Regions from separate parts of the Paenibacillus sp. 1-18 genome, predicted to be linked through region 1. Evidence: a T-box and tRNA genes for the amino acid it is inferred to sense, from the RefSeq annotation. Region 1 holds a T-box; the other regions hold tRNA genes.
The links. A T-box is a leader RNA that pairs with one kind of tRNA and senses whether it is charged. The one in region 1 lies ahead of argS (arginine--tRNA ligase), so its partner is inferred to be a tRNA-Arg.
Positions count from the first base shown of each region.

Region 2: it has a tRNA-Arg gene. The T-box ahead of argS (arginine--tRNA ligase) is inferred to sense a tRNA for this amino acid. The anticodon was not compared.
Region 3: it has a tRNA-Arg gene. The T-box ahead of argS (arginine--tRNA ligase) is inferred to sense a tRNA for this amino acid. The anticodon was not compared.

Region 1 is NZ_ASSB01000023.1:10,175-18,263, reverse strand. Features, by position in the region: partial or broken gene L693_RS0101475 (ABC transporter ATP-binding protein) at 1-478, shown strand, start outside; gene L693_RS0101470 (S-layer homology domain-containing protein) at 741-1,709, opposite strand; gene L693_RS0101465 (hypothetical protein) at 1,817-2,533, opposite strand; gene L693_RS0101460 (ATP-binding cassette domain-containing protein) at 2,530-3,447, opposite strand; gene argS (arginine--tRNA ligase) at 3,478-5,205, opposite strand; T-box leader at 5,289-5,563, opposite strand; gene L693_RS28710 (four-helix bundle copper-binding protein) at 5,637-5,966, opposite strand; gene L693_RS0101440 (MogA/MoaB family molybdenum cofactor biosynthesis protein) at 6,240-6,755, shown strand; gene L693_RS0101435 (nicotinate phosphoribosyltransferase) at 6,824-8,089, opposite strand, start outside.
Region 2 is NZ_ASSB01000229.1:12,995-21,083, reverse strand. Features, by position in the region: gene gpmI (2,3-bisphosphoglycerate-independent phosphoglycerate mutase) at 1-934, opposite strand, end outside; gene tpiA (triose-phosphate isomerase) at 936-1,688, opposite strand; gene L693_RS0114295 (phosphoglycerate kinase) at 1,747-2,928, opposite strand; gene gap (type I glyceraldehyde-3-phosphate dehydrogenase) at 3,051-4,061, opposite strand; gene L693_RS0114285 (sugar-binding transcriptional regulator) at 4,149-5,186, opposite strand; tRNA gene L693_RS0114280 (tRNA-Arg) at 5,421-5,495, shown strand; gene clpP (ATP-dependent Clp endopeptidase proteolytic subunit ClpP) at 5,707-6,303, shown strand; gene L693_RS0114270 (PdaC/SigV domain-containing protein) at 6,384-7,484, opposite strand; gene L693_RS0114265 (SIMPL domain-containing protein) at 7,724-8,089, opposite strand, start outside.
Region 3 is NZ_ASSB01000198.1:10,622-18,710, forward strand. Features, by position in the region: gene rph (ribonuclease PH) at 1-246, shown strand, start outside; gene L693_RS0112480 (XTP/dITP diphosphatase) at 246-878, shown strand; gene L693_RS29220 (hypothetical protein) at 1,406-1,705, shown strand; gene L693_RS0112490 (DUF4367 domain-containing protein) at 1,906-2,514, shown strand; gene asnB (asparagine synthase (glutamine-hydrolyzing)) at 2,601-4,445, opposite strand; gene L693_RS0112500 (hypothetical protein) at 4,609-4,968, shown strand; gene L693_RS0112510 (DUF4870 domain-containing protein) at 5,273-5,566, opposite strand; tRNA gene L693_RS0112515 (tRNA-Arg) at 5,740-5,813, shown strand; partial or broken gene L693_RS0112525 (6-phospho-beta-glucosidase) at 6,056-7,303, opposite strand; partial or broken gene L693_RS29225 (LacI family DNA-binding transcriptional regulator) at 7,482-8,042, shown strand.

The sequences.
Region 1 (8,089 bases):
ACAGGTCGAGAAAGCGCTGCATGACGTTGGAGCTGACAAACTGTTAGCCCATTTGCCGCAAGGCTTTGATGAACCCGTTATTGAAAAAGGCAGCACGTTATCTGCCGGACAACGCCAGCTTATTTCCTTTGCGCGTGCGCTGGCCTTCGATCCAGCCATTTTGATTCTGGATGAAGCTACTGCCAATATTGATACCGAAACGGAAGCGCTCATTCAATCTGCCCTTGAGGTGCTAAAAAAGGGGCGCACGACTTTTATCATCGCTCACCGTTTGTCGACCATTCGCAGCGCGGACCAAATTTTGGTGCTGCATCGGGGTGAAATTGTGGAGCGCGGTAGCCATGACGAGCTTATGGCTCATGGCGGTCGTTATTTCCAAATGTATCAGCTGCAGTCGGGAACGGTTGGAACAGATACAGACTCATCGTTTGCTGCACCTTCCGTGCAAGATGGCTTGCTTGCTGGCAAGATGCTGTAGCAGCCAGCAATGGCTGCGCGACCTCTGTAACATCCGGCAACCGGGCAGGTTCTTGCGCTTCGCAGAATGCGGTCTCCGGCCAAAGTGGACCCGGCTTGGCTGGCGGAAACGCTTAAGTCAGCTCATAAAGCTTGAAATAAACGATGTTTCCTTAGCAAAAGACCAGCATGATGCATTAAAAAACCAGCAAGTTTCTGTTGTAAATAGGAAACTTGCTGGTTTTATTTTTTTATATTATATTCCTCAAATCGGCTGCAGAGTCTTATTTAGCTACCGATGAACCTGTTCCTACGGGCGGAGATGCTGTTCCTTCTACAGCTTTCAGCGTAACTTTATATTTGCTGTCCACCAATGTACTTGTATGGGTATCCGTAATGACCTGGATGTTCATTTCCCCCGGCTTTGGACTTGTTAACTTGTAATAAATGACTGCATTCGTATCATCTACATAGTCGATATGATCTACTTCAATACCGTAACCCGGATTAGGTGCCTGCAAACGGGTGATTGTCACCTTGTTCTGCTGGTCATTCGCCTTCTCTATGCTCATACTAACGTTGTTCTGCTGAACCGTATCTGAAGGCTCGACGGGAGTTTCAGGAGTAGCTTCAACCGGCTTATGATTTTGCACAAATTCAGATGCATTATAGACCATTTCCGCTGCCTCCATTCGAGTTACTTTACGATCCGGATTAAACTTGCTCTGTTCGTCCAACTTTGCAATTTTGGTCAACAGCAGAAATTGAACCGCTTCGCTTGAAGCATGATCCAGCTTTTTGCCGTCTGCTACATTAATGTACATACGGATAGTTGGGTATTCCCCTGTGGCACTCACAGCTTTATACAGAATATTTGCGAATTGTTCCCTTGTCATGCGAGTGCTCGGGTCAATATCCGGTGACAATGGGATTTGATGTTGGACTGCAATCCGGTAGGATTGGGCATACCAAACTGAAGCGGGAATGTTTTCAAAGGAACCCGTTGTGAAATCAGGCATAACCTGAAGATCCATGGCATTAACAACCAAATGCACTCCTTGTGCATACGTAAGGGTTTGATCTGGTGCAAACTTGTCCTTGGTTATTCCCTGAATAATACCCTTCTCCTGAAGCGAATTAACGATTTTCTTCTGTTCAGCTCCTTTTATATCACGAAAAGCAGAAGCTGACGTAGCCACTGCCAATGAGCAGATGACGAGCAGAGCAGCTGCCACACTTTTATTTTTGTTCATGAGGTACACCTCCATTTTTAACTATGTTCTATACTTATCGACGCAATAGAAGCTGCAAATGTTTCACATATGCACAAAAGGATTGCAAAACAGCACCGTTCTTGCGATTAGTGTAACCCGTTAAGCTCTTTTCTGCTCACAATCTTTATGTACACACCGATCAGCACAAAAGCATATAACACAGGAAACAGCAATGACCAAACAACCTCCCCTGTCGGTATTTGTCCGAGATTCATCACTGCATTTACAGTCATATGAGCAGGTGGAAGAATCCATATCATCCATTCAGCTCCCACCGGAAGCAACTCCGCTAGGCGTGGTCCGGCAAGTGATAAAGTGAGCGCAATGATAACCAATGACAGGCTGCGATTCGTTTTCGCTATAAAAATCCGCTGGCAAAACAGCGATAGGGACAACCCTAGTAATGCAAGCGATAAATGAACTATAATACCCACCACCCATTGCAGCACAGAAGGAACGTGCACAAACATTTTGAAAACTACCGGATAAATCACGGCAACCCCTGTCATAAAAACAAGCATGATATATGCTGCTATTAACTCGGCACTAAAATAAACCCAATGCTGTCGATTATGTTGAACTGACAACTGCTTTTGTACAGGGTGCTCGTGGTTCAACAGACTGATTCCCAGCCATGCGGAAGCAAAAAACAATAAAAGGGCAGTAACACTGTAGCTGTCAGCTATAGGGCTGGGCTTGTAAGAATAGATCAGCATCATGGCAAAAAAATAGATCACTACAGGCGGTACATAACGCCGTGAACGCGTATAGCTTTGTAATACGTAACGGATAGCAAAAATCATAAGATCGTTCCCTCTCCCTCACGTCTGCGAATTGCAGCAGCATTAGCAGCGCCAAAAATATCATCGAACCATTGTGCGTCCTGATGTACGGAAACAATAGAGGCTCCCGATTGTATCAAATTCAGCAGCAGCCGATCTCCCGCCTCCTTCTCCACAGACACGCGAATATGATCACCTTGATTAATGACCATCCACTCCGTCTGCTCACTAGCGAGCAAACTCTCTGCCTCCAACGTTGATATCCCTGTGCATACAATCTGCTGCGTTGTCCGTAGTACACGTTGCGGATCGTACTGTGCTACAAGACGACCATGATCCAATACAAGCACTTGCCGTGCCGCCTGCTGCACTAGCTCCGGCTCATGGCTGGATGCCAGTATTGTAATGCCCTGTTCACTTAATTCGGACAACAGCTTAATCATTGATGCTTGCGTGTCCACATCCACGCCACCAAGCGGCTCGTCCAGCAACAATAACTCCGGCCTACCCAAAAGTGCCTGTGTCAGGTTAACCTTTTGCAGCATCCCTTTAGAAAAACCACGCATATCACGATCAGCAGCATGCATTAACGCAAATTGCTCCAGCCGAAAATCAATTTCCCGCCTTAATTCATCCCGCTGCACTCCCTGCATGAGGCCCATATGCTGTAAATACTGCCGAGGTGTAAAATTCAGCTGCGGCAACCGATCAGGCGCATAGCCGACATGTATCGAAGCTCCGGACCGCCACTCAATTGACCCGGAGCTGGGGCTTAGCAAACCCGCCAGTAAAAGCAGCAGTGTACTTTTACCGGAACCATTTTTCCCTACAATTGTAATCCAGTCTCCCTGCTTAATAGTAAAAGTAAAATCGTCCAAGGCCGCTACATTCTTATATCGTTTACTTACATTGCTCATTGTTACTAGAATACTCACCTGTATCTCGCTCTCCTTTATTCGCTTTGTTTACATCTGATTAGGTGCTTTCAGCCCAAGGAGCTGCAGCGTTCTTGCCAGAATATCCGCGGTTTGTTCCGCCAGCTGAATACGCCACTGTCCACCATCAACAATCCGCTCCTTGGCGTAAAAACGGTTGAACGCCTGGGCCGTATCCAACGCAAATCTCGCCATAACCGAAGGCTCCAGCTGCCGAACCGCACGTATCAGTTGCCCTTGATAGTGATCCAGCTGCTTAAGCAGTGTCCAGCCTGCATCACCGAGCATTTCACTTGATACGTCGTCAGTCAAGTCAGACGAATGCCTCTCCTGCACAGGTGCGATGTCACTAAAATTTGAATGAGCACCAGTACGAGCATGAGCTTTTTCCAGAAGACTGCGTATGCGCGCATGAGTGTACTGCACATAAGGCCCCGTCTCGCCCTCAAAGGTCAGTGCTTCCTCTAATGAAAAATCCACATCATTTAGACGATTGTTTTTTAAATCACCAAAAATAATCGCCCCGATACCAACGTCCTCAGCTATTTCCTGTTGATCCTGCAAATTAGGGTTCTTCTGGGTGATAATAGCTTGAGCACGTGCTACAGCTTCATCCAGCACCTCCTCCAGCTTCACAACCTTGCCGCGTCTGGTAGACATTTTCTTTCCTGCAAACCGCATCAATCCAAACGGCACGTGCTCACATTGTTCCGCCCATGCCTCCCCTGCACGCTTCAGTACGGCAAATACCTGCTGGAAATGCAACCTCTGCTCCCCGCCAACGACGTAAAGCAACCGATCAGCCTTCATCACTTCACGACGATAGACCGCTGTTGCCAGATCACGTGTCGGATAAATGGTGGTCCCATCCTTTTTCAAAATAAGACACGGTGGCAGCTCCTCTTCTTCCAGACGAACCACGAGTGCCCCGTCGCTTTCCTCCAGCAGTTCTTTCGCTCTTAATTGGGCAACAACTGCCTGCATCTTATCATTGTAAAAGCTTTCCCCTAGCACATGGTCGAACGTAATGTTCAAGCGCTGGTACATACGATCAAATTCACTCAGACTGACCTTAACGAAAAACTCCCACAGTCGCTGAGCCTCCGCATCCCCATGCTCCAAACGCCGGAACCACTCGCGCCCTTCATCCTCCAAAGACGAGTCATGCTCAGCCTCCTGGTGAAAACGCACATATAGCTTAAGCGACTCTCCAATCGGATCCTGTTGTAGCTGCTCCTCATTTCCCCATCTTTTATAAGCTGCAATTTGCTTGCCAAATTGCGTTCCCCAATCCCCTAGATGATTTACGCTGATGGGAACATGTCCTGTTTCCCCCAGAATGCGATACAAGGCAGCACCGATGACGGTAGAGCGAAGATGGCCGATACCAAACGGTTTGGCAATGTTAGGTGAGGACATATCAATCACTACCCGCTGCCCATGTCCGATATCTGGTTTGAGGAAATCAGGCTTGCTCAATTCAGCCAGCATAAGCGGAATATGAACAGATCGATTCAAAGTTATATTAACATAGGCACCAGCAGCCGAAGCACTTAAGCCTTCCCCATGGCTTATTGCCTCCGCCAATTCAAGCGCAATTTGCTGTGGAGATTTGCGAAGCCTTTTAGCCAACACAAAACACGGAAACGCCAAATCCCCCCATTCCGGCTGCGGGGGTATCTCCAATAAAGATAAAACTTCCTTCTCTTCCAGGCCCGTATGGGCCAATAAAACTTTAGCAGCAGTTACCAACAACATGTTTTCTCTCTCCTTTTCGATAAGATCTCCGGATTTTGCAAAATCCTTGTCTAATAAAAAAAGCCCCCGCCTCTTGAACTGATTCAAGAGACGAGAACTTCAATATCCCCGCGGTACCACTCTTCGTAAATCGGGTTGCACAGCTAAAGCTAGCTATACAAATCGCCGATTTCACTCCAATGACCAATAACGGTGTCTGCCGGGCTGGTCTACTAGAGGAAATTTCGCTAAAAGGAATTCCTCGTTGGACCAGCCGTCTCCCGGGTGCGCTTCACATCAAACCTCATACCGGCTTCCACCATTTCCGGCTCGCTGTAATGATTAGCTTCAATGCTACTCTCCCATTCCACGACGTTAATTCCCATCATTATACAAATTCATTTAGTAGAAAGCAACTTTTTTCTTCTACCGGCCCAGCTCACTATATGTAATTACACAGCTACCAATTGGCGGCAGGCCTGAACGCAACGGCGGCAGGCTTCTGCGCATTGTTTGCAGTGATCATGTCCATGCTTGCTGCATTCGGCAGCGCATACTTCACAAGCTTTAGCGCACAGCTCACAAATTTGCTCGGCAAAATCGGTTCCTCGTTCCAGCATTTGAGCAGCAAACCCGCATATTTCTGCACATTCCCTACTCACTCGAATACATTCACGCAGCATGGCCAGATCATATTCCTTCAAACTCGCAACGTAGCAAACATTGCAAGCGTTCATACAATCTAGGCAAGCATCTACACATTGTTGGTATGAATGATTCATATTACATTACCTCCCAGTTGTTGATCCTGCTGACTATTACCCGCTAATCATTGAGATTAATCATTTGATGCGTACGCTTCCAGCAAAACAAAACCAGAAAATCCCGACTTATGTAAGGAAGTGTACTATATTCCAATGCATGAAAGCAAGGACATTCATCACAACGCTTTATATCCTCCACTCCCGACTTGCATACGGACAACCATTCCTCTATTGTAAAAAAGAGTGTGTAAAACAGTATGCTTAACCACTAATCAAGGAGTGAACATGGTAATGAATATGACTTCTGTAGAGGAGCACCGACGGGAATCTCCGCAGCGGGTTAGCTGCATGGTTGTAACCGTCTCAGACACACGCACCGTGGAAACGGATACCGGCGGACGATTGCTCATGGATTTGCTGAAAACCAGCGGCTACGAGGTTGCTCGTTATGTCATCGTCAAGGATGACTATGAAGGTATCCGGCAATTGGTGTCCGAGGCTGCAGCACAGGATGGCATCGAAGCTGTGCTTTTGACAGGTGGCACCGGTATTTCCCCTCGCGATACCACATATGAAGCAGTCTCCTCCCTATTGGATAAGGAACTGCCTGGGTTTGGGGAAATTTTCCGATATTTAAGCTTTGCTGAGGATATTGGTTCAGCGGCTATATTAAGCCGTGCTGTGGCCGGTACTATAGGACGAACAGCTGTATTTTCCATGCCTGGCTCACGTGGGGCTGTACGTTTGGCAATGGAACGTATTATTGTACCTGAGCTGAGACATGTCATGAGAGAAATATATAAATAAGTTCTCTTTTTCCATACTCGCCACAATAGAAAAAGGCACCTCATACTTTCATGAGGTGCCTCTTCGTTCTATTCCTTCTCTTCCACTTCAGGCTGCATGTAGCTGTCGATCAGCTTTTGCTTCAGTCCCCACACCTTTTCGCTGAGATTAACACGATAAATTTCAGGGTTCATCTTCCGCAAATATTCTGGCCAAAACAGCTTCAGCTGTGAAGCATGGTAAGCTCGAATTTCATCCAGTTCGGGAAGCTCATATACCTTCTGTCCGTTTTTGAAGATGGGCTCGAGCATTGGTACAGCTTCATAATTTTCTACATATTTTTTCATATAAGGATGCAAGGGATTAAAGAGTTTCAAACGTTTTCCATTACGCGGACGCTCTTCATCTGGAAAAGAAATATAATCTGCAATAGCTCTTCCCTTCTTTTTATCCACGATACGGTATACATCCTTTTTGCCCGGTGTGGATACTTTTTCTGGATTGCCCGAAATCTTAATCGTTGGCAGCATTTCACCATCGACTTCACGTTCAACCAGCTTGTACACTCCGCCAAGTGAAGGTTGATCCGAAGCTGTAATAAGCTGTGTTCCCACACCCCATACATCAATACGCGCCCCTTGGGCTTTCAAATTAAAAATCGTATTTTCATCCAAATCATTAGAAGCTACAATTTGTACGTAATCCAGACCTTCAGCATCAAGCATTTCCCGCGCCTGGATAGATAGATAAGCTAAATCACCGCTATCCAGACGAATTGAATTCATTCGCTTGCCCTGGCTCTCCAGCATCTTTGCTGTGCGAATCGCATGAGGTACGCCGCTTTCCAGCGTGTCAAAGGTGTCTACCAGGAGCGTGACCTGATCTGGTAGAACCTTGGCATACACGTCAAAAGCCTCCTGCTCGGACATAAAGGTCTGCACCCAGGAATGAGCATGCGTTCCCTTCGTCGGAATCCCAAAGTGCTCTCCTGCCAGCATGTTGGATGTCGCGTCAAAGCCTGCTACATAAGCTGCGCGTGCTCCCCATATTGCCGCATCTGCTTCCTGTGCACGCCGTGTGCCAAATTCAAGCAGCGTGTCGTTATTTGCCACCTGTTTAATGCGTGATGCCTTGGTAGCGATCAGTGTCTGATAATTCATAAAATTCAGTATCGCCGTCTCCACCAGCTGCGTTTCCATAATCGTTCCTTCGACGCGTATCAGAGGCTCGTTCGGAAAAACAAGCGCTCCCTCCTTCATCGAATGAACTGTTCCGCCAAATCTAAACTGCCGCAAAGCCTCCAGAAACATAGGATCATACTTCTCCTCCTGTTCTGACAGGTAGCGAATATCCTC
Region 2 (8,089 bases), on a different contig from region 1:
TCGGTTCATAGGCTACAAAGCCTCCAACCGTTTCACTGAACAAGGTCAAGCAAACAAAGTGCAGATCCTTAGGCCATTTCGGCCCACGGTCAAAACCACGGAAATCCTCATTGGTAAATACTTGAGACAATTGGATCGCACGGTCAGGACGGAAATTCAGGAAAACAACAGAGTCATTACTCTCAACCAGCCCTACAGGACTTCCGTCGGCCTTCACAATAACGGTTGGCTCCACAAATTCATCGAACACTGATTTTTCATACGATTCCTTTAATGCTTCCAGTGGGTCAGTATATTGAGGACCTTCTCCGTATACTATTGCACGGTAGGACTTCTCTACACGTTCCCAACGTTTGTCGCGGTCCATTGCATAATAGCGTCCTTGTACGGTCGCAATTTGGCCAATGCCCACTTCCTGAATTTTAGCGATCAGCTGTTGCATGAAGCCGACGCCGCTGTCAGGCATAACGTCGCGTCCATCCATGAAAGCATGAATGTACACTTCTGTTAATCCTTCTTTTTTCGCCAGATCCAGCATAGCGAACAGATGGCTGATATGGCTATGCACGCCGCCATCGGACAGAAGTCCGTACAGGTGAAGCTTGGTGTTGTTCTTCTTAGCGTGCTGAACTGCTTTAACCAATGTTTCGTTATCGAAGAATTCACCCTCACGAATGGACTTCGAAATACGAGTCAAGTCTTGATATACAATGCGGCCTGCGCCGATATTCAAGTGACCTACTTCGGAGTTGCCCATTTGGCCTTCCGGCAGACCCACCGCTTCACCAGAAGCAGTCAGTGTTGCATGAGGATACTGTTTTAAATACCGGTCGTAATTCGGTTTGTTGGCCTGTGCAACCGCGTTGCCTTCCACTTTGTCGCGCAGTCCGAATCCGTCCATAATAATTAAAGCTACCGGTTTTGGTGCTGTCATCTTACTTCGCCCCCTCAACAAGCGCGATGTACGACGCCGGTTGAAGACTGGCACCGCCAACAAGCGCGCCGTCGATATCGCTTTGACCCAGGTACTCAGTAACATTTTCAGGTTTTACACTGCCACCGTACTGAATACGTACAGCACTTGCTGTATTTTCATCATACAGTTCTTTAATCAGACTGCGGATGTAGGAGATCACTTCATTCGCATCCTGCGAAGTTGAGGATTTTCCTGTTCCGATTGCCCAGATTGGCTCATAAGCAACAACCACTTGTGCAGCCTGATCCTTAGCCAAGCCAGCGAAAGCTGCTACAGTTTGCACCTTTACAACCTCTTTGGTTTGACCTGCTTCACGGTCTTCCAGCTTTTCGCCTACACATACGATCGGAGTCAGACCGTGGCGGAATGCCGCATGAACCTTTTTGTTTACCGTTTCGTCTGTTTCGTTGAAATATTCACGACGCTCGGAGTGTCCGATCACAACGTAGTCTACGCCCAGGTCTTTCAGCATACCGCCGCTGATTTCACCTGTAAATGCGCCATCTTCTGCAAAGTGCAGGTTTTGTGCGCCGATTTTAATAGATGTGCCTTTTACTGCTTCAACCAGAGCAGGAAGATTAGTAAATGGAGCACAAATAACGCTTTCCACTCCTGCAACCTCTGCTTTACCTTTGATCTCTTCGATGAAGGTTTTAGCTTCTGGCACGGTTTTAAACATCTTCCAGTTACCCGCGATAATCGGTGTTCTCAATGGTTTCAACTCCTAACTATTAGGTGCCCTAAAGCTATATTATGCGCTAAGCGTTTGATTACTTATCGTTAAGTGCAACAACACCCGGAAGTGCTTTGCCTTCCATAAATTCCAAAGATGCGCCGCCGCCAGTGGAAATGTGGTCCATTTTGTCAGCCAGATGGAATTTCTCAGCCGCAGCTGCAGAATCGCCGCCACCAATGATGGTGTATGCTTCCGTTGTTGCGCAAGCTTCCGCTACTTCACGAGTACCGCCAGCGAAAGGTTCGATTTCAAATACACCCATTGGTCCATTCCAAACAACCAATTTGGAGTTTTTGATTACATCTGCATAGATTTTACGAGATTTTGGTCCGATATCCACGCCTTCCCAATCTGCAGGAATACCGTCGATGTCCACAATGTTTGTGTTCGCTGTAGCGCTGAAATCGTCAGAAATAACAACATCTACTGGAAGATAGAAGTTTTTGCCGAGCTTCTTCGCTTTTTCGATAAATCCAAGAGCTACGTCCAGTTTGGACTCATCCAACAGGGATTGACCCACTTCATGACCTTGAGCTTTAAAAAATGTATAAGCCAAGCCGCCGCCAATAATTACGTTATCTGCAATGTTCAGCAGGTTGTCGATCACGTCGATTTTGTCTTTTACTTTGGAACCGCCGATAATGGCTGTAAAAGGACGGTCTGGGTTTGAAAGAGCTTTACCGATTACAGACAGTTCTTTCTCCATCAGCAAGCCGGAAACAGCCGGAAGAAGATGCGCGATACCTTCTGTGGAAGCATGAGCACGGTGTGCTGCGCCAAAAGCGTCATTTACGAAAATGTCAGCCAGCTCAGCAAATTGCTTTGCCAGTTCAGGATCATTTTTCTCTTCTCCTGGATAGAAGCGTACATTTTCAAGCAACAGCACGTCACCGTTTTGCAGTTCAGCCACTTTTGCTTTAACAGCCTCACCAACTGCTTCGTCCACTTTAACAACAGGCTTTTTGAGCAGCTCAGACAAACGCACGCCAGCAGGAGTCAGACGCATGGATTCAACGACCTGACCTTTTGGACGTCCAAAGTGACTCGCCAGGATAACTTTTGCACCTTTTTCAATCAGGTAGTTAATTGTTGGCAAGGTTTCACGAATACGCTTGTCATCCGTAATTTTACCGTCCTCAACCGGAACGTTAAAATCTACACGAACAAACACCCGTTTTCCATTCAGTTCTATATCACGTACGCTCTTTTTGTTCATCTCCATATTCCTCCGCACCCTTTTAATTTTACGAAACAGGAATTTAAGGCACATTTTGATATATAAAGAGCGGAAACAATAACTGCTGTTTCCGCTCTATGATGTTGCTCGATAAGGAATTCTTATTTAGCCAATTTAGCGAAGTATTCCAACGTACGGATCAATTGTGCAGTGTAGGACATTTCATTGTCATACCAAGCTACAGTTTTAACCAGTTGTTTGTCGCCAACAGTCAGGACTTTAGTTTGAGTTGCATCAAACAAAGAACCGAAAGTCAGACCTTTGATGTCAGAAGAAACGATTTGATCTTCAGTGTATCCGTAAGTTTCAGGATCGGAAGCTTCTTTCATCGCTGCGTTGATTTCTTCAGCAGTTACGGTTTTCTCCAGAACTGTTACCAGCTCAGTCAGGGAACCTGTTGGTACTGGAACACGTTGAGCCGCGCCATCCAGTTTACCTTTCAACTCAGGGATAACCAGACCGATTGCTTTAGCAGCACCAGTTGTGTTAGGGATGATGTTTTCAGCTGCTGCGCGAGCACGACGGAAGTCACCTTTAGCATGTGGAGCATCCAAAGTGTTTTGGTCGCCAGTGTAAGCGTGAATTGTAGTCATCAAGCCTTCAACGATACCAAATTTGTCTTGCAGTGTTTTAGCCATAGGAGCCAGGCAGTTTGTTGTGCAAGAAGCACCGGAAATTACAGTTTCAGTTCCGTCCAGAATTTCATGGTTAACGTTGTAAACGACAGTTTTCATGTCGCCAGTAGCTGGAGCAGAGATAACAACTTTTTTAGCGCCGCCTTTCAAATGTTTCTCAGCAGCTTCTTTAGTTGTGAAGAAACCTGTGCATTCCAGAACGATGTCTACACCCAGGTCTCCCCAAGGCAGTTCTTCAGGGTTGCGGTTAGCCAGAACTTTAACTTCTTTACCGTTTACTTTGAAGAAGCCGTCATGTACTTCTACTTGTCCTTGGAAAGTACCTTGTGTTGTATCATATTTCAACAGATGTGCCAGCATTTTGGAATCTGTCAAGTCGTTGATTGCTACTACTTCAATACCTTCCACGTCTTGAATTCGGCGGAAAGCAAGGCGTCCAATACGTCCGAAACCGTTAATACCAACTTTAACTGTCATGAGTGAGTTCCTCCCAAAGTTCGTTTAGTTTATATATTCAAGACAGACCCGAAAGCCCGTCAAGACAACACAATTAATCAATCCATATTAACCTTTTAAATAACGGCTTACAATCTCGACAGCAGCGCCTTCGTCGGTGACAAGAATGTCTTCTTGCCCGAAGCGCAATACTGCATGAATAGCAGCCGCCTTGCTCTTGCCTCCAGCTACACCTAGCACCGTCTCCGTACGCCCAATGTCCTCCAAGCGGAGTCCAAGCGTCAGCATTCTGTGAACAACGACGCCGTCTTCGTTAAAATAATAACCAAACGATTCGGCAACCGCGCCTTCACTGCTGATCTGGGCAAAGGTTTCGGGGTCAAGCTTGCGTCTGTGGGCCATCGCTATGGCGTTGCCTATCCCGTGAATGATGATACGGCTCTCTCGAATCAGGCTTAATATATCCTGAATATTCGTATCCTCAAGCAAGGAGTTGTAAGCATGATTGCTGAGCAAATCCGGTACATGGAGCAGACGGTATTGAGCGCCGACTTTGCGAGCCATCGTGGAAGCAATAGTGTTAGCCTGCATTTCCATGCTCTCTCCCAAACCCCCGCGTGCCGGTACAAACCATCCGCCCTTAAGCGGGCCGTTAGCAGGTAATGTCAGTTGTTCCGCCACATCTGCAATTGTCGTGCCACCTGTTACAGCGACAACATCCTCGTCATCCATAACACTCAGCAGCGCCTTTGCACCAGCACGGCCCAGCTCCTGCTTCGCTAACGGTGAAGCATCCGAATCCCCTGGAACGACAACCACTTTCTCCAAACCATAGGCTTGACGAATCTGATCCTCCAATTGGGACAGGCCGAACAAGTCGTTCGCAATCGGCTCCAGCTGTTCCAGCAGATCCAGTCCTGCTTTGCTCACCTTCATGCCCACACTCTCAATCTCAATTAGCCCTTGGGCTTTAAGGAGATCGGTTTCGGCGCGCAGCACGCGCTCGGTCATATCCAGTGAAGCTGCCAGTGTTCTGCGTCCAATAACATCGGACAGCATGATCTGATGCAGGATCGTGTACCTTTTTTTCAAAACATCCATGAGGTCGGGCAGAAGCTGCTTCTGTATTTCTAATATCTTTCGCATGCTTTCCACTCCCGCACACTTCTAAGTTCTGTCTCTAAGCTATATCTCTGATTGGTCTTAAAACGTCCCGGGATAACTTTTTAAGTCCCACGTATATCTTAACCAATATTTGCTCCACATGCAAGTCTATCTGATCCTATATTTCTCAACTTTTTATGTGAATATGCGCACATAATAAAAGCTTGCAATTCAATGCCGTATATCATATAATCATCTTTGTTTCCAATTATCTGTGCGCCCGTGGTCCAACGGATATGACGTAGGCCTCCGGAGCCTGAGATCGAGGTTCGATTCCTCGCGGGCGCGCCATTTTAAATGAATGCTTTAATGCTTCTATATCATGTTTTAACCAATAAGAGCGCTGAGGGCTCTTTTTTTTGACCATTAGTTTGACTTTCTTTGACTTTTTGTTTGAAATTGTTTATCATGTGGTTAATACGGTAACAGTTTATAAAGTAGGGGCATGTAGATCGGCATGTCCACCAAATCCATTAACGATATTTAAGGGAGGTTTTTTGACGTGAGCTATGTTCCTATGGTAGTAGAGCAAAGTAACCGCGGCGAACGCGCCTATGACATTTATTCCAGACTGTTGAAGGATCGCATTATTTTGTTGGGCTCGGACGTCAATGACGTTGTAGCCAACTCTATTATTGCGCAAATGCTGTTTTTGGCTGCCGAAGATCCTGAAAAAGATATTCACTTGTATATTAACAGTCCTGGCGGTTCCATTACAGCCGGTATGGCCATTTTCGATACGATGCAATTCATTAAACCTGACGTGTCTACGATTTGTGTAGGTATGGCTGCTTCCATGGGTGCGTTCTTGCTGAACGCAGGTGCCAAAGGCAAACGTTTTGCTTTGCCGAACAGTGAAATTATGATTCACCAACCATTGGGTGGTGCACAAGGTCAGGCAACGGATATCGAAATCCGCGCTCGTCGCATTCTGAAAATGCGTGACAAATTGAACCGCATTCTCGCAGATCGCACAGGCCAGCCACTGGAACGCATTGAAAAAGACACAGACCGTGACTATTTCATGTCCGCTGATGATGCCAAGGAATACGGTATTATTGATAAAGTGCTAACCAGCTCTTCTCCAGACGGTGTATAAGAGAGGAAATTCATCGCTCGATAGCTGGTAAACGAAAAAGCTGCCCCGGATGTTCGTATCCGGTAGGCAGCTTTTTTGCTTTACTGTCCTGCAAAGGGCTTTCCGCCCTGAGGCAGCAATTGGGCAAACGAGTAGGTGAACTCTGGAATTCCATACGCGTATGGCGCATAATCATACAAACTAAACACGATTGTTATTCCACTGTTGGTCACATAAAAGTCCTGATCTGCCGCCAGCTCTTTAAATTTACCGAAAGCTTCGCCAGATTGAAGCGCATCAATTTTCTTCTTCAAATCAGCATTGAGGAACTTTTTGTAGTTCGGATTTGCCTTCAATACATCAGATAATTGCAGCAGTTTACCATCAGCAAGCGAGAACGTATATCCCTTACGTGCCGTCATGCCATGTGCGCCGCCTGTATACGAGTAATCCTGCATAATCACACTCAAAATACCATCCTTGTTATAGGCAACCGCAAAATCATTCCCAAACTCATACGGTCTTTCTGTTGTAGCCTCTCCCTCAGCCATCATCTTTTTGCCTGCTGCTAATACTCTGTCTGCTTGCTTTTTAAGCACACTGTTAATGGCCTGTTGAGCCTCAGGATTCAGCTGGCTGCCGCTGATTTGCGGGTACTTAATCTTGTAGGACACCTTCGCATTACTCGAAGCGGAAAGTGATTGGGACGCAATTTTGATTGGATTTAGCTGGCTTTTACTCAACGTTACTGTTTTTTGGGCTGCATTCCACTGTGCATCGATACCCAGATAGTCTTTCAACAGACCCATAGGAATGTATAGCTTCCCGGCAATCTGTTTGGCGTCCATGTTGCGCGTGCCGATTCCGTTCACATTGACATAGGTATCCGAGAAAGAAGAAATGATGTAAAGCTTGTTGTACCCGCTGCCTACGGTATATGTCGCTGTTTTGGCATCATAGCTCACCGAAATTCCCAGACTGTCGCGCAGTGCTGCTACTGGAATCAGTGTGCTTCCGTTTACCTGAACTCCTTTGGTCGCCAAGGTTTTGCCGTCCCATTGAATGGAGATTCCCGGTTGCTGTGGCGTAGCTTGCTGTTTGGTCAATGCTGCCTCAATATAAGAAACGGGAATAACTGCGGTTCCTACTAAAATTCCTGCTGCCAGGAGAGCGGAGCCCCATTTCTTCGTATGCTTGTTCATCGTAAGTATTCCTCCTGTGGTGGATCTGTATTATCTATGTGTTTTGATTGCTTTTCTTATTATATCTGTACCCTATTATATGTGGTTTACAATCTGTACACCCTCCGATTTCAATCTATACACCTAACACCCCTTAGCTATGACAGACTCATTACAAAATGGTTTCGATATACAAACAAAGCCAGCAAGCCAACCTGCACATGATGCAAGCCGCTTGTGGCTTCGTTTAACGTACTGTATTAGTTCATTTCGTATTGGGCCGATACCTGAACCTTCACTGTCACTTGACCAGACTGTATCTCTGTTCCATTCCCTGCGTCCAAAAGAGACTTGCTCATAGCAGTCTCACGTTGTGTGAATACTTGGGCTTCTCCGCCATCTACCGTCACATTTACCAAGCCTCCCAACCCACGTTTGGCTGCCTTTGCTACAGCACTGGCTTTAGATTGAGCGTTACTGAGCGCCTTGGCAATCGCTTCTTCTTCGTAGGTGGAAGGGTCTTCTACTGAAAAGCGTACATTATCCACGTTGTTCGCCCCGGAATTTGTAGCCTCATCCAGCAGTTGACCGATTTTATCCAGATCACGGTATTTAACGGAAAGTGT
Region 3 (8,089 bases), on a different contig from region 1:
TTGCTGGATCTGAACTACGAAGAGGATTCCAAGGCCAAGGTAGACATGAACCTGGTAATGACTGGCAGCGGCAAATATGTCGAGCTGCAAGGTACCGGAGAAGAGAGTCCATTCGACCGTAACGAATTGGATCAGTTGCTTAGCTTGGGCGAACAAGGGATTCTGCAAATGATCGAGCGTCAAAAAGAAGTGCTTGGACCGATTGCTGATAAGATCGGGGCTGGACGTTCGGGGGCTGGAGTCTAATGCGACTGGACGGCCCGATTGTCATTGTCGCTACGAAGAATAAAGGGAAGGTGCGTGAATTTGCACATGCCTTTGCTCCGCTCGGCAAGGAAGTCAAAAGCATGTACGATTACCCCGACATTCCTGATGTGGTTGAGGATGGCAAAACGTTTGCGGAGAATGCGCTGAAAAAAGCCAAAGCGGTCGGAGATGCCCTTGGATTGCCCGTGCTGGCCGATGATTCCGGCCTGTGCGTGGACTTGCTGGACGGTGCGCCGGGCGTATACTCGGCCCGTTATGCTGGAGAGGGTGCCAGCGATCACGAAAACAATATTAAGCTGCTCGATGTTTTGGAATCGAAGCAGCTGGGTGATGATACAGAACAGCCCTTGCTAAGCTCGGCTCAATTCGTCTGTACCTTAATTCTGTATAATCCGCAGACAGGGGAGACGTTGGAAACAACCGGCTCGGTGGATGGCTGGATTACAACAGAAACCGCAGGCGGCGGCGGATTTGGCTATGATCCGTTGTTTTATTTGCCTGAGTACGAGAAGACGATGGCCGAGCTGACGCTGGAACAAAAGCAGGCTATCAGCCATCGAGGCATAGCCCTGCGTAATTTGGCGGCCAAGCTGGGGAATCCGCACGCGTAGTTTTTAGCAATATAGCTGTTAGGCTTGAGTAATCTTTAGACGAGTCTGTTGTCTCACAGCTTTATTGAACGGTTATACCCCTGTCAAGTAGACAGGGGTATAACCATGTATAGACTTTTGATTTTTTCCATTTCCATGAATCTTACCCCAAATTATTCCCCCGAATCAGCCCGGAACTTTGTTGCATGCCCAGGTAATAAGGCACTAGTTAACCAGCGGAAAGATACCGCTTGGTTAGAACCCTTGCGCGGTTCAATTCCGCAGCGTGCCTTATTAGGATAATGGAATCATCATCCAATGTTTTGTTGGAAAATTACAATAAAAAACTTATAATGTAAGAAGAGACAAACATCTGCAACAAGCCTTTATTAGTCATATAACAAAATTGGAACTTATACATACTTGGAGTTGATTAATAAAAACCATTCTGGTCTTCAAAGAGGGGGGTCGCTTTTATTAATTCAATTCAATAAGGTAATTAACATCGGTTAGGTAAAAACAAAATTTGGGAAAAATGGGTTTCTTAAATGAAAAGCATTAAAAAAGCTTCTGTAGCATCTGTTTTGTCTTTAGCTCTTGCAATTCCATTGAGTGCTTCTGCCGCAGCTACGATCGATGTTGCACCAGCTAAAAAAGACTCAGCACAAGTGAGTCAGTCAGCAAATTCAACTGATGTGAACACGCAAAAACCGGGAGATCATGTAATTACTCCTCAGGACACGAATAAGGTACTAGCCAAGTCTCTTGCGAATACTGACATGTCAGAGCGTTTCTACATTGATCCGCATTATGGATATGCTAGAGTGTTTGTATCAATCTACTGGTAATTTCTATCTTAACCTTACTTCCCCCGAAGGTGTTATGAAGGGCGGCCTTTCAATTCGCTTAGGCAACACAAGAGGAGAATTGCAATAATCGTATTATAGTTATTTATATGCAGTGGGGAGGTCGACCATTGTGTCGGCCTTTTTACATGGTCCGAGCAGACGGCAAGGTAACGTTAACCAGCTTAATAGGAGGGATTAAATTGAAAAAACAATTGGTTGCTGTAGCTTTGGGTGGCGCACTCGTAATAGGTAGTGATGCATTTGTACATAATTCATATGCTGCCGAATCAGAAACACCAGCAGAGGCAGTGGTCGAAGGTTCTACTGATATTGAAGGACTCATAAACATATCTGATGTACCAGCATCAGAAATCCATATTCCCAATCTAGCGCAGGGAGCCTCACTTAAAACAGCAGCGGCTGAAAAGCACAGTTTGAAACCATTAAATACAACCGCTTTAAAAGGCGAATATGGGCTGATTATCAGACAATCATATCGCGGGAATGATGGCGCTGAAGTTATGATCATTCAAAATGAATCCCAAAAGGATGAAGAGGCTACTATTGAAAGCTTGAAAGACTCCTATAAATTGGAGAAAGTTGAGTTAACTAAAATCAATGGCCATACCGCTGCTTATGTAGATGGAAAAGAGAGAAAAGTTGTTCATCTAATTACGAAAGATCACTTCTATACTGTTTCTGCTTTTAAGACCACTCTTGGCGAATTGATGGAAATTGCAAAAAAATTCAAGAGTAGTTTTTTTGAACTAAATACTAAAAAACACAAACGAGCCGTTTGTGTTTTTTAGTTTCCCTTCCCACTCCAGTTCACTCTATCCTCATGATACAGAATTTATTAGGTGTCTAATTTGAAGGGGATGATACCAAGCTAATCCTATCGAATCGCTACCTTGTAGGTGCGAAGCCAGTTATCCACCTGGGTCAGATACGCAAATAATTGAGGTCCCGACATCAGCTGGCCAAACCAGGGCAGATTAGTGGATGCCTCTGGCGAAGCTGCGATATCACGCACCTTCTGCGTATCAATCAGCTTAAGCAGCGGGGAAGAGGAATCATCCAGCAGTTCCAGTACCTGCTTTTTCACAGCGGCAAGATAGGAAGGGTTATGCGTTTTGGGATAGGGGCTTTTTTTACGGTACAGTACATCATCCGGCAATATACCCTCCAGCGCCTTCCGTAGAATGCCTTTTTCGCGTCCGCCTGTCATCTTAATGCTCCAAGGGATGTTCCATACATACTGCACCAGCCGATGATCGCAATACGGCACCCGTACTTCGAGTCCGGCCCCCATACTCATCCGATCCTTGCGATCCAGCAGTGTAGGCATAAAGCGAGTGATGTTTAAATAGGACATAACACGCATCTGTGCAGCTTTACCTGTTTCCCCTGACAGCTTTGGCACTTCTCCTATAGCCTCTGAATAACGGTCGTTTAGGTACTCCAAGGGCTTGATCCATTCCCGTACCTCGGGAGACAGCAGACTGGCTCTCATATCGGGGGCGACTGCCCACGGGAACGTGCCTGAGTTCAGCATATCCTCACGATGGAACCACGGATATCCCCCAAACACTTCATCCGCTGCCTCGCCGGAAATGGCAACCGTCGCTCCTTTCTTAATCTCCTGGCAGAAGAGATACAGCGACGAATCCACATCCGCCATCCCGGGTAAATCCCGTGTTAGCGTGGAGTTGTTCAGGGCCGCTACGACCTCGGGTGTATCGAATTCGATCCAGTGATGGTTGGTGCCCAATTCGTCCACCATGCGTTGAATCCAGGGGGCATCGGCTCCGGGCTGGAAGGCATGGGCTTTAAAATGCTTGTCGTTATCCACATAATCGACCGAATACGTATGAACTTGTCCCTGCCCGGTACGCTTATAATAATCGACAGCTAATGCGGACAATGCGCTTGAATCCAGACCGCCAGACAGCAAGGTGCACACCGGAACGTCCGAAATGAGCTGCCGCTCCACCGTATCCAGCAACAGCTCTCGTACCTTTAGCGCGGTTTGTTCCGTGTCATCCTCATGCGCAATGCTTTCCAGCTTCCAATAAGTCTGAATGTGCATGCCATCGCGGTTGTAGGTCAGCGTTTGTCCGGGCCGCAGCTCCTTCATGGACGAATAGACGCCGTGTCCGGGGGTACGTGCCGGTCCGATGATAAAAATTTCCGCCAATCCCTCAGCGTCAACGACGGCTTCGACGGCAGGGTGCTGAAGCAGCGCTTTGGGTTCAGAGCCAAATACGAATACATTCTCCGTGTGGCTATAAAATAGCGGCTTTACCCCCAAGCGATCCCGTGCCAGAAATACCTGTTGCCGCCCACTATCCCAGACAGCAAACGCAAAAATGCCGTTCAACCGATCCACGCATTCGGGGCCCCATTCGATATAGGCCTCGAGCAGCACCTCTGTGTCGCATTGTGTACGGAAAAAATGCCCACGCTGCTGCAGTTCTTTTTTTAACTCAGGCGCGTTATATATTTCCCCGTTATATACAATCGTATAAGTGATATCCTCAAGCTGCCGGATCATAGGCTGAGCGCCATTTTCGGGGTCCATTACGCTCAGTCTTCGGTGTCCGAAGGCACACGGGTTGGATATCCAGGTACCCGCAGCATCCGGTCCGCGATCGGAGAGTGTTTGCGTCATATTCAGCAGCAGCTCCGACTGATGCATCAAGTCTCCGTTCCACTGTATGAAACCTGTAATTCCGCACATGTCTATTCATCCTCTCTTTGTCGTGTTCATCCAGTGTTGGAATGAATTAAAACTAAATCCCCAGTTCATCAGTATATATGCCGAAAAGAAGCATAAAATGTCTGTCCGTTCCGAAAACTACAGATGGGGCAACCCGTCTACTCGCAAGGAAGGAGGGAGACCAATGTACTACATCAAGGACGCCAAAATACGTCGTTTCACTGAAATCGACGGAGTGCGCTGCGCAGAGGTAGAGGTGCGGCCCGGTGCGGCAGATGACCCGGAATTGCTGGTGTATATCACGGCCAACAATCAGCAGGACGGTCAGAATGACTATGACATGGTACGGATCATCCGCAATGACGCCGATTTGGAGCTGGATTGGTACGACAATAATCTGCACTCCGCATTTGAAGAAGTGACAGACAAGGCTTTTACCGAATCCACACACATTACCGCTGGTGAGGAACGGGACAAGTTTAAACGGGAATTGCTCTCCTATGGGCAGCTTAGCACGGAGTTTGCCAAGGAGTTCGGGGGATGAGAATTTGGTGCGCTATGCCTCGGCTTCTGTTGATTTGGACTCCGGCATCATCACAGAATCAGCGTGAAAGGAGGGGGAAATCATAGACGGCAAACCGAAATATAAGAAGAACAAAAGCAGCAGTTATATTCATAACAATGAGTTTGCGGAAGAAGTGCTGGAGAAAAACGTAAGGCATGAGGTACGAAGAAATCCTAAACGTTTTGGCAATAAATAGGCGGGAAGGATAAGGTTTGATCATCCAGTTATCCAAAGAAGCCTCCACTTCCGGCTAACAAGCGGAATGCAGGAGGCTTTTTTGGAGCTATGCAGCTTCACGCAGTGTCATAATCCCTTTGTAGATGTTATAGACAAAAACCCCGAGATAGACCACTACGAATAATAGTACAAACCCGATTACAGAACCTGCATGATTGGCTGTTGCAATAAAATACACAAGTGGAATCGCCGCAATAATGGGGAAAATGTGCGATAAAAGGGCTTTTTTCGCATGTCCCTGTACATATTCGTCTCGTACTGCAATCCACACAATGACAGGCAATAGAAAAGGTGCGAAGAAAATACTGAAATAACAAAGTGACGACAATAGACCCTTCAAAGATACCCCTCCTTTATAGCATGGCCTTTTGTACATAATACCCCGTTAGCGTCCAAATGATTCCTATCTCGGTCGTTTCCCTGGAGATTGAAAAAATGCTTTTGACAGTTACCCGAAATATGATATAATAATTAATGCGCTGAATACATAAGGTTTAACTGAATACCATTTTTGTCCCAGTAGCTCAGCTGGATAGAGCAACGGCCTTCTAAGCCGTCGGTCGGGGGTTCGAATCCCTCCTGGGACGTATAGAGAAAAGCTTCCTATCTAATTAGGAAGCTTTTTTCATTCCAGTGGGATGAGAACCCATTTTGGGGATGCCAGGGCATAATCCTCGTTAGCATAAGCTTCGCAGTCTCGACCATAGGGAGAGTATCCCTCCTGGGATATATATTAGGCATGGATAACAAAAAAACGGCCGAGACCCATTCAAAGTGGAGGAAACGGCCGTTTTTCATATATCCGGCAAGATAGCTTGCATTATAAATTTTACACTGTCGCCTTCCCGTTATTGGCAAAGAACTGCGGCAAATGCTCTTTATGTGCCTCCAGTAATTCATCCAGCACCGTTTGGACAATGTCACCGCTTGGAACAAGCGGATTTAGAGTGAAGGCTTGCAGTACGGTCGCGTAGTCGCCAGTGACCGCCGCTTCAATCGTCAGCTCTTCCATTGCCTTCATGAGTTGCAGCAGGCCCCGCTGTGCAGGCGGGAATTTGCCGAAGTTTACAGGCTCCGCACCATGGGCACGGATCACACTGGTAATTTCGATAGCACAGTCATAAGGGAGGTCGTCAATAGCTCCGTTATTCCGTGTACTTACCACCATCAATGTGTATAGATCGAATTGATAATTTCACAGGCTGCATCACTGTAATGCGCACCGCCGCGTTTCGATAATTCCTCCGGTTTGTAATCCAGATTCGGATCTTTATACAGTTCAAACAGACTTTCTTCGAGACGTTTGACGACTTGACCCCGAGTTCCTTCGTTTTTGGCTTCCTCTAATTCTTCCTTCAGCATGTTATCCGTCATGTAGTAATAACGATGGTACGGACAAGGCAGCATTTTCAATTGACGAACCTGATCGTACAGGAAGCGCATGTTCCTGATATTTTCAACGACCTTCTCCGGTTTTGCACCTGGTGCATACAGTCCTTCAATGACCTGCTCCGTTAATTCGGTCCCCGTTTTGTCATAAATTCGATGCCAGTGAAGGTGGTTAATGCCCGCAAATTTAAAAAACAGCTCTTCTTCTGGTGTGTCCAGCATCGCTGCCGCACTTTTGATTGCGCCAATCGGAGCATTGCATAGACCAATGACTTTGTCCCATTGACCATAATGCAGCACGGCTTCCGTGACCATTCCTGCCGGATTGGTGAAATGAATCAGCCACGCATTTGGGCACAATTCTTTCATATCTTCGACGATACTAAGAATAACGGGAATCGTACACAAGTCCTTAAACATTCCTCCGGCTCCATTGGTTTCCTGGCCGATCATACCGTGCTTTAATGGAATACTTTCATCTTTAATCCGTGCATCGAGCAGAACTACGCGGAACTGTGTCGTTACAAAATCGGCATCCTTCAAGGCGGCCCGACGATCCAGCGTCAAGTGAACCTCACAATCAAATGCCTGCTGCCTTAACCATTCGTTTGGCCATAGCGCCCACGATCTCCAGTTTTTCACGTCCGGCTTCAATGTCTACCAGCCATAATTCCCGCACGGGAAGCTCATCTTTTTTCATGCGTTCCGCCTCCTGAGTGTATTTTTTAAATTGCTTTCTCAAGCTCAATTTCACTGTAATCTCTGTAATGCATTACAGGTCAAGCGCTCTTAAAAACTTTGCTGAAGGATGATGATGGGGCGAAAGATCACAAACATGCTAAAATAAGAGGAACGAGGTGAGGAAAGTGGCGAATATCCATGAAATTAAAAAACTGGAGTGTGTATCCTCAGCGACGGTATCCCGTGTCATTAACAAGCATCCGTTTGTAAGTGAACGGACAAGACAGCGGGTGCAGGAGGTCATAGACCGACTTGAGTAGGTGCCCAATTTAAATGCGGTTTCTTTAAAGACAGGCGTGACGAAGCTTATCGGGATGATTTCCATTTCTTTTAATGACTTGAATTCGATTGAAGCAGGTGAAAATATCGCTCATTGGTGGGCAACGCAAACGAACAAACCGGATGCTTTTGCTTGTTCTACTGATTATTTGGCTGCAGGGCTTGTGACCGAGGCGCGAAGACTGGATGTGTCTGTGCCGGGCGATTTTGCAGTGGTGGCTTTGATAACACTGAAATTTCGCATTTGCTGGATTTAACGACCATTCATTACCTGATTGACAAACAGGCAGAAAATGCGTTCATCCTTGATTCGGAATGCCCTTGAGGGGATGGATGAAGCCTTACATCCTTTGGAGTTCAGATTAGTGGGGGGAGTACCAGCGAAGCTGACACCACCCGCAAAGTAGATGTTACCAAATGGGAAATCTATAAATTACCTCATTGTATTTCTCCT